DNA from 3 places in the Bacillus sp. ISL-35 genome. Region 1 is predicted to be linked to each of the others. Evidence: predicted binding sites of a transcription regulator. Region 1 holds the regulator's gene; each other region holds the start of a gene.
The links. The regulator Rex, encoded in region 1, represses fermentation and respiration genes when NADH is low (regulators of the CRP and FNR family bind a similar motif). The targets are predictions, from matches to a motif close to TTGTGAAATATTTCACAA.

Region 1 (3,283 bases):
TAAATACGAGCTGTAATTGCCAGGGAACTTCGTCAACTGGTGACGGGAAATCTCGTATACCTGGTTCACAACCTTATCAAGGAAGTAACGGTCGTGTGAAACAATTAAAATCGCACCGTCATAGCCCTGGAGATACTGCTCAAGCCAGGAAAGTGTGTCAATGTCCAGATGGTTAGTCGGTTCGTCGAGAATCAAAATATCAGGACGAGTCAATAACAGCTTTGCGAGCGCAAGCCTTGTTTTCTGTCCTCCGCTTAAAGTGGAGATTTTTGTGGAATAATCAAAAGACTGGAAGTTCAGGCCGTGAAGGACGGAGCGGATGTCCGCTTCGTACTGGTAGCCGCCTTTTTCCTTGAACTGGACCTGCAAAACGTCATAATCCTTTAATACTCTTTCATACTCTGACTCATTCGACAGGATGCCAGGATCCGACATTTTTTCTTCAAGCCGGCGCAGTTCTTTTTCCATGCTGTGCAGATGGTCAAAAACAGCCAGCATTTCATCCCAAATGCTTTTCTCGGATTCCAGTCCGGTATTCTGGGCCAGGTAGCCGATTGATGTTCCTTTCGGGCGGATAATCTCGCCGCCGTCATGGGATTCATAGCCGGCAATGATTTTCAGCAGGGTGGATTTTCCCGCCCCGTTCCGGCCGACCAGGGCAACACGGTCATTGGTCTGTATTTCAAACTTGATATTCGATAAAATAAGATCAGCCGCAAAATATTTTGATAGCTGATTGACTTGTAATAGAATCATTATTTTTCACCTCTAATGCCTTAGGGATAGTGTAACCCAATCCTATGGGCTCGGCAATATGTGCGGCCTGCAATGGGTGGTAAGGTATGAAAAATTTCCTCCTCTATATGTGAAGATAGAAACAAAGTTCACACACAAGTTTGGGAAAATAGTGTATTATTTGGTTGAAAGGAGCTTGAACATGGCAGAATTTACGCATTTTAATGAAGAGGGAAGAGCGAAGATGGTCGATGTCAGTGAAAAACCGGAGACGGTCCGTACGGCAGTCGCCCATTCAAGCATCACCGTTAATGAAGATATATATGTAAGGATTACTGAAAATAAAATGAAAAAAGGCGATGTACTGGCAGTCGCGCAGGTTGCTGGCATCATGGCGGCCAAGAAGACGTCAGAGATCATCCCGATGTGCCACCCGATTCCATTAACAGGCATTGACCTTTCGTTTGATTGGGAGCAAAATGGTAATGACTATATATTAAATATCGCTGCAGCTGTTAAAACAAAAGGGAATACAGGGGTAGAAATGGAAGCGTTAACAGCAGCAGCAGCATGCGCGCTGACTGTTTATGATATGTGCAAGGCCGTCGACAAAGGCATGGTGATCGGCAGGACCTATCTCGTGGAAAAAACCGGCGGGAAAAACGGCGATTTTAAGAGAGATGAGAAGTTAAAATAGAAATACGAACAGGGTGGAGGATGGAGAATGACGAATGATGCTATGAAGATTCCGCAGGCAACTGCTAAGCGTTTGCCGCTATATTACCGATTTTTATTGAACTTGCATTCTTCAGGCAAGCAGAGGGTATCGTCCGCGGAGCTGAGTGAAGCGGTAAAAGTGGATTCGGCTACGATCAGGAGGGACTTTTCCTATTTCGGGGCTTTGGGTAAAAAGGGTTACGGCTATAATGTGAATTACCTGCTGACTTTTTTCCGAAAGACGCTCGACCAGGATGAACTCACGAAGGTTGCGCTGATTGGCGTTGGTAATTTGGGAACGGCGTTTTTGAATTATAATTTTTCCAAAAACAATAATACGAAAATTGAAATTGCCTTCGATGTCGACCCAGATAAGGTTGGGACGCAGATTGGCGATGTGCCTGTCTATCACATGGATGATCTCGATAAGGTTGTGGTTGAGGAAGGCATCCAGGTGGCAATCCTGACAGTGCCGTCAACAGTGGCACAGCCGATCACAGACAGACTTGTACAGGCGAATGTGAAGGGAATCCTGAACTTTACGCCGGCGAGGCTGAATGTGCCGTCTTCGATCAGGATCCATCATATTGATTTGGCAGTAGAACTGCAATCATTGATTTATTTCTTGAAACATTATCCGACAGACAGTGAATCAGAAGAATAAAAAATGGCTCCTTCGATGAAGGAGCTATTTTTTCTGCATTTGTTTAAGTTTGAAATGAAACAGAATCATCCTGATGCCGGAACCGAAGTCAAAGGTGGCGAGCAGGACGAGCAAATAACTGAAAAATCCCCAGCCTGTATCGTTGACATTCTGGATGGCGAAATAGGTGAATAAGCTGCCTAACAAGATGTAGACAATGCCTGAAAACATAGGCGATTGCTTCATGACTTAAAATCCCCCAATAAAGCTTTGAATTTTCTCTGCTTCTTTTATCATTCTCTCAATGTCTTCCCTGAATACGGATTGAAGCAGGACAACCATTGTATTCATTGTAACATGGGCGATGATTGGCACGATGATCCGCTTTGTTTTTACATATAGAAACGCAAAGGTGAAGCCCATTGCTGAGTATAGGATCACATGCTCCGGCTCCATATGGGCCAGTGCGAATATGACGGAGCTGATCAAGGCTGCCAAGAAGAAGTTCATTTTCTTGTGCAGGCTGCCAAAAATAATCTTCCGGAAGACGATTTCCTCCAGAATCGGACCGATGATCGAGCTGACAAGGATCACAACCGGGAACCTTTCAATCAGCTTGATGATTTCCTGTGTATTCTCCGAGCCCATCTCAATTCCAAGCATGCTTTCAATGCTGCCTGCAATCGACTGGGCGAACAGGGCCAGGAATACCCCGGCGAATGCCCATGCCGCCGAGCTTGCCGGCGAAGATGCTTCGCGCAAATCAGCATTTATGTTTCTTTCCTTCCTTAAAATCAGCAGGATGATCAGGAGTGTCAGCGAAAAGCTGGTTACGAGCCAGTATGGAATCGCGAGGGTTTGCATTTCATTCAGGCTTTTTCCCATCGCAGCACCGATCAAAGCAATGAGTGGCACCCCGACAAGACTTGAAAGCTGCATAACAATATAGGCAATAAGGACGTACCAGTATTCTTTTTTCAATTGAAAAAACTCCTTAATAATGCAGAAATGTATGTTCTGAAATTTTACGTAATAATATGCTGGCCTGTAAAATAAAATACGGGGACCGCTTTGCTTACTATATACACTCTCTTTATTCTACTAGTAAATGATTTAAAAGTTCAAATTGTAGGGCCAGGATGAAAAAGTTACTTGTTCGGGTTTACTGTATCCGGTTAAGGTGCCATT
Region 2 (3,283 bases), on a different contig from region 1:
AAAAATTTCTTCATTCGCAATAAATCCTTCATACCGGAAAAGAGACTGCTGGACCTATCAGAGGATTCTTGTGGCATTTTCAATGTAAAGCCCGCCCCGATCACTAATGTCAGGAAAAAAGCATAAAAAATAACCTCTGGGTTCCATTCAGATAATCTTCCCATCACGAATACTGCGAGGCCAAATCCCAGTGATCCGAATAACCTGACATTTCCATAGTTGACACCGACTTTGCTTGTGTATTTTAAGGAGATGCTATCGGATAATGGAATTATGGCACTTTGGAAAATGGCCAGGATAATGGCAACAATCAAGAACAATAAAAATTTGTCAAATACGAGATAACCAAAAGCAGCAATTCCAGTTATCAGTGTCGTAAGTGTTAACAGCCGATTATGGTAATTTTTCATATCGGCAAGCATTCCCCAGAACGGCTGGAAAAAGATCATGATTACAGGGCCAATCGACAGGATTAATCCAATCTGATAGCCATTCAATTTCTCCACATCCGTTAAATATATACTTAATAACGGGAAGAGGCTTCCCATCCCGAAAAATACAAAAAGATAAAAACCTTGTAATGTAAGGATATTCTGTTTTACTTGCTTTTCCATTTAAATCCTCCGTGCTGACGATTTATAGAGTTATATTTTACCACTATTTTAGTATAAGAATAGAAAAAATCGGATTATGCAAAATAAAGAATGAATAAAGCGTTTTCATTCTGATTATGTCATGTTAAAATAATGTTGGTTTAAAGTGATCAGACGTCTGCTCACCTATTGATTAAAGCTATCATGCCATAAGAGGCGGTGAAATCATGAGAGAAATAATATTGAGCCTGGTTGCTGGTTTAATCGTTGGTATTTTATTTAAATTCCTTAAGCTTCCGCTTCCTGCACCACCAGTTCTGGCAGGTGTACTGGGAATTGTCGGCGTTTATTTAGGCGGAGTTGTTGGAGAATGGATTTTGAACTCCTTTAAATGATGAAGGGGTTCGGCAATATGATCAGCAAAAAATCCACGGGGTTTCCGCGGATTTTTTCTTATACTATGAGTATTGTTTAAGAGCATTTTGCCCAAATAAAGTATTTGATTCCACTTGCTTATGTGTCGTGACATTTTTTGTGGCATCCAGGTATACATAAATTGTTCCAACGAAAAATGCCCCGCCTAAGATATTCCCTATCGTAACTGTCAGGAGATTATGAATTCCTAAACCTAAACTAATGGTGTCTGGATGTTCAACAAGAAGAGCAATCGAAAATAACACCATGTTTGCGACACTATGCTCAAAGCCCGATACTACGAAAGCGAACACCAGCAGCATCATCACCCCGATTTTTGCTGCATCTCCTTTAATATTGTAAGGGATCCAAACTGCCAGGCATACAAGCCAGTTACAGAGGATCGCGCGGAAAAACAATTGAATGGCTGGAGTATTCATCTTCATGCTTACAGTTTCCATCATATATTGTGTTTTTTCAGGCGTTGGGAAAATTCCCGATAACATAATGAACATCCCAAAAAATACAGCACCTATTATATTTCCTGCATAGCAAGCAATCCAATTTTCAGCGGTATCCCTCCATGATGTTGCCTTTTTAAGAGAACTGATGGTCATTAGCATCGTATTGCTAGTAAAAAGCTCGCCGCCGCCATATAAAATCAGGACCAGAGCCAATCCAAAAAAGATCGAGCTTACAATTGGAATTGCTGGAGAATGCGCATCAAAAAAATACTCTCCCAGGCGATATGAAACCATAATGCCAAAACCGATGTATACACCTGCAAGTGCTGCCCTCATTAAATACTTCAACTTCGAATCCCTTAAATAATCTTTCTTCTTCAAAGCAATACCAATGGCAATATCGATAGGCTGTCTGCTCAAGAATAAGACCTCCACGTTGATTGTGAAATAAATCACTATTTTTATTGTTGGTTTAATCTTATACCTGATCAATCTGTTTGTTAAGGGCAAAACACATGAACTGTTTATGACCATTTTTAAAGCGTTTCCATCTTTTATTTAACGCTGATTTCAATCTTTTTACTGATACTTGTTAAAAACCAATAAGGGGATTCCCCTATTGGATCCACCTTCAATAATTGCAGAGCAACTTTTGACAAAACCACCTGGTTTTGCCGGAGGTTTGTCTGAACATGAGGGCACTTCGGACAAAAACACTTGGAAATGCCGGAAATTTGTCTGAACACGGGGTCACTTCGGACAAATTCACCAGGGCAAACCATGATTTTGTCCGAACTCGGGGTCATTTCGGACAAATTCACGACGGTAAACCATGATTTTGTCCGAACCTGGGATCACTTCAGACAAAACTACCTAGTGAAGCCGGGAGTTTGTCTGAACCTGGGGTCACTTCAGACAAATTTATGAGGCCAAATCAAGATTTTGTCCGAACCTGGGACCACTTCAGACAAATTTACGAGGCCAAACCATGATTTTGTCCGAACCTGGGATCACTTCAGACAAATTTACGAGGCCAAACCATGATTTTGTCCGAACCAGGGGGCACTTCGGACAAATTCACGACGGTAAACCATGATTTTGTCCGAACCTGGAGTCACTTCGGACATATACACGAAAACAAACCATAATTTTGTCCGAACCTGTTCCTAAGACAAATTATCTTACCACTCTAATACCCGGCCAGCACAATTCCGAGCCCCCAAGCCACGCCGCATTGAGGCCCATCATCGTTAATCCTTCAAAAACCCATCAATCTTGCCTGATAATACTTCCTTCAACATGCTTTCGCTCCATTTGATTCAAGAGCTTCCTGTGTTCTTTTGATTCAAATAGAATGTTGAAATCGTAGTCTTCTGGATAAAGCTCTGTCGCAGGGATGTTCAATTTCAGACGTTTATGATTTACTTCTATTTTTCCGTCCTTCAGCTGCACAATATAATTTCCATTACTGTCGGGCCCTTTATAAATGACGCCAAGCTCTCCAGAACTTGTTACGTATACACTATCGCCCATTTCGTAACGGATGATTGATTTGCTGGCATCAGCCGATTTTTTTCTTTTATGCTTATTAACGAGAAGCTGCTTTTCCCTCCCTTTTAGTTCACTGCTATCTTGAAACAGTTCAGTGTAATTCTTTTCTGATTTGTAAGTGATCATATGGGCCCGTTCGATTAATTTTGGATGGACTCCCAGCTTTAGTGCTATTGCAAAAGCCTGGCTATCGCCTCCTTTTCCGATACGCAGACGGTAGGTAGGTTTCAATGTTTCGAGATCGAATTCCATTGAGCCATT
Region 3 (3,283 bases), on a different contig from region 1:
ATGAAAAAATGTTTTTTAAAGTTTTGTCCATTAAATGAACAGGGTATATATTAATGGTCATGGCTCACTTTATGAGAGAGATAAACCATCGTTAACATAGTGAAGATAAACGCCTGGATTGCTCCGACGAAAACGGAGAATCCTTGCCATACAAGCATTGGAACAGCTGCGGCCAAATGTCCGCCTACTCCGGTTGCGAGGCTGGCTGCAAGCAGACCCAAAAGAATCTCACCTGCGTAAATGTTACCGTAAAGACGAAGACCAAGAGTGAGCGTGTTCGCGAACTCTTCAATGATCTTGATCGGGAACATGAACCAAAATGGCTTAAAGAATTCCTTGCCATATTCAGCAGTGCCCTTTAGCTTAACGCCATAATAATGGGAAAGTCCAACTACCATGACTGCAAGAGTCAGTGTGATGACCGGGTCAGCTGTCGGTGATTTCCACCATAGTTCATTATCGACAACGACGGAGAACGGCAGTCCCAGCATATTGGAAACAAACACATACATCAGCAATGTGATTCCAAGGACGTGAAATCTTCCCCCATCCTTCCAGTCCATCGTGCTGTTGATGATTCCCTTGACGAAATCCATAATCCATTCCATGAAGTTCTGCATTCCTGTCGGTTTCATCGCAAGCCTACGAGTCGAAAGAACTGCAATGATGAATACGATCGCGGTTGCTACTGTAATCATCAGCAAATTTGCTAAGTTAAAAGTAAGCCCAAATATTTCTTTTAATGGAGCTTCATGATGCATCAATTATTCACCTCTCTTCCCCGCTATTTACGTGATTGAAAAGTCTGGACAAAAAAATCTATCATAATGACAATATAAGCTGTCATTAATCCCAAAACCGTAAATACAAGGTTTATGCGATCTGGATATTCCATCGCAATGATTACGGCAAGCGCACCGGTCGCAAGTCTCGACATCGAGCCAAGTGAGCGAACCTTCTTCCCCTGTACCACCGAATCCCCGAAGCTGTTCATTTTCCTCGCAAGCAGCCATAAATTAAAAAGGCTCAGGCTTGTACCAAAGATCAATCCGGCAAAAACAGATTGATAGGTTGTAAACCCATATCCAAGTACATATAAGGACAATAATGTAAATATGTATTTTCGCTGGCGAGTAAACATATCCTTGATTTCCATTGGTGGCTAGTCTCCCGAAAAGAAGTGTTGGATGAGGCGAAGCATGGCATACACACCTGCCGCCAGTCCGATCAGCAATCCGAATATTAAGAAAAGTGGCTCTGTACCAAGGGTACGGTCCAGCCATCTTCCGGAAAATATGCCAATTAAAATGGAGCCTACCAATTGAGATAGTATAGCGGACATGAGTGCCATCGCTTGTAAAGGGTGGCGGTTGTTTCGGCGCATAAAAACGCATCCTCACTTTAGAGAATGGACATTCTGGGGAGTGAGAAATATTTTTGAAAAAACAATATTTTCACATAAAAAAAAGCTTGCATATCAACATTGAAAACCTTATCATTTTATGCCCTTTGTAAGCATACAATAGGCAAATGTCAATGTCAATCGATTGGGGTGAAAAAATTCACAAAGTTTCCACTGAGAAAATATACCATCAACCCTATATCAGTATTATATTATTATAACAGAAAAAACAGGACCGGAGGGAGAATTCACCTTTTTCCGGTCCTGTTTTCGTTAGATGCTTTTTCAATATAAATCATCGTTTCAATCATGCTCTCGCGGCCGGCTTTCTTCGCGAATACTTTTGCCAGATACACCCCATCCTCCGGCAGTTTTTCAAGCGGTATTTCCTTTTCGGCCATCCCTTTTTTCAGCTTCCTTCCCCAATCGAGAAAACCGAGGAACCGGAATTGATCCGGATCAAAAAGGGCAATCCCAAACTCGTCTGCTCCTCCGGGGAGGTATACTTCATACCGGTAGGCATTCCCTGAGTCGGCTGGCGCGAAACCGAAGCCCATCACCCGCGGATAATCCGGTTCTTCAAGGACATACAGATATGGTATGCGGATCTTATTTTTTCCGTCGTCCATCACAAGGCTGCCGTCATTGATTTTGTCATCCAGCATCTCCGGTGTTACCTTCATCGCCACTTCTACATCCTTACTGTCACCCGGCTTGAGTGTAAAGCTCAGCGGCAGCTCCCATTCAATCCCTTTTTGCTTTTTCGGAATCGAGAAGGAATAGGACTTCTCGGCGGAGCCCGTATTTTTCACTTTCAATCGAGCGCTATGCCGATGCATATTATCTGCCAGCTGGAATTTCCCAAATTGCAGCGATCCTGGAACTACCAGACTCTCGGTCTCGATTGCCGCTTCTGTCTGGATCCGGCCCGCCCCCTGCTCGAATGTCCTGTATGTTTTTCCGGACTGATCCTGGATTTCTCTGGCGGTGTTCATGAGTGCCGCCTTGATTTCAGCAGGAGTCCAATCCGGGTGCGCTTGCTTAATGAGCGCCGCAGCACCAGCGATATGCGGCGCTGCCATGCTCGTGCCCTGAAGAGGCAGGTAGCCTCCAGGAATCGTGCTGTTAATCGCAACCCCCGGCGCCACGATATCCGGCTTGATTTCCCATGTGACCGTCACCGGGCCGCGTGAACTGAAGTCTGCCAGGATATCTTTTTCTTCTATTAAATGGACGCGAATCAGCATTGAATTGTTTTTCAGTTGTTTTTTCAATGCCAGGCCTGCTTTCTTGCTGATGGCAGCTACAGGGATTGGCAGGGTCTCTTCAAGGTTGCCGAAGAATGTACCATCCGTATTGTTGTAGATGATGACACCAATCGCACCCGCTTCGAAGGCATTCTTCGCTTTTTCGGTAAAAGTCAACGTGCCCCGTTCGACAAGGACAAGCTTATCACTGACGTCCTTCATGTCTTCTTTTCTGCCAAGTCCTGCAAACACCAGGTTCTCACTCTGGGTAATCTTCCAATTGTCCGAGCCCTGTAAAAGCTCGAGCCTGATTTCTTCCGTGTTGCCTGTGGCGGTGATGTACGGTACCTGGATCGGGGGAGTGGAAGCACCGACCGATATCGCCTTTGAAGCGGTCCCCGGCGACCCGACTGTCCAGCGGTTGGGACCTGAATTCCCTGAAGACGTGACTGCGACGATTCCCGAATCCACCGCTTTGTTAAGCGCTAGACTGATCGGCAGGTCGGGACCATTCACATCATTGCCAAGCGATAGGTTCAGGATGTCCACCTTGTCCTTGATCGCTTCATCGATCGCCGCAATCACCTGCTCGGTCGTCCCGCTTCCGCCCGGACCAAGCGCCCTGTAGGCAACG

Region 2: the regulator Rex is predicted to act here: its motif matches at 1,912-1,929, upstream of J7E38_RS03015 (formate/nitrite transporter family protein).
Region 3: the regulator Rex is predicted to act here: its motif matches at 1,551-1,568, upstream of J7E38_RS06360 (AtpZ/AtpI family protein).

Annotation. Positions count from the first base shown of each region.
Region 1 is NZ_JAGGQK010000025.1:4,982-8,264, forward strand. Features, by position in the region: gene J7E38_RS22285 (ABC-F family ATP-binding cassette domain-containing protein) at 1-756, opposite strand, end outside; gene moaC (cyclic pyranopterin monophosphate synthase MoaC) at 938-1,432, shown strand; gene J7E38_RS22295 (redox-sensing transcriptional repressor Rex) at 1,460-2,116, shown strand; gene J7E38_RS22300 (YdiK family protein) at 2,141-2,341, opposite strand; gene J7E38_RS22305 (CPBP family intramembrane glutamic endopeptidase) at 2,345-3,076, opposite strand.
Region 2 is NZ_JAGGQK010000001.1:576,992-580,274, reverse strand. Features, by position in the region: gene J7E38_RS03025 (MFS transporter) at 1-614, opposite strand, end outside; gene J7E38_RS03020 (XapX domain-containing protein) at 821-988, shown strand; gene J7E38_RS03015 (formate/nitrite transporter family protein) at 1,052-1,891, opposite strand; gene J7E38_RS03010 (endonuclease MutS2) at 2,741-3,283, opposite strand, start outside.
Region 3 is NZ_JAGGQK010000004.1:36,926-40,208, reverse strand. Features, by position in the region: gene atpB (F0F1 ATP synthase subunit A) at 51-761, opposite strand; gene J7E38_RS06365 (ATP synthase subunit I) at 785-1,156, opposite strand; gene J7E38_RS06360 (AtpZ/AtpI family protein) at 1,163-1,384, opposite strand; gene J7E38_RS06355 (S8 family serine peptidase) at 1,651-3,283, opposite strand, start outside.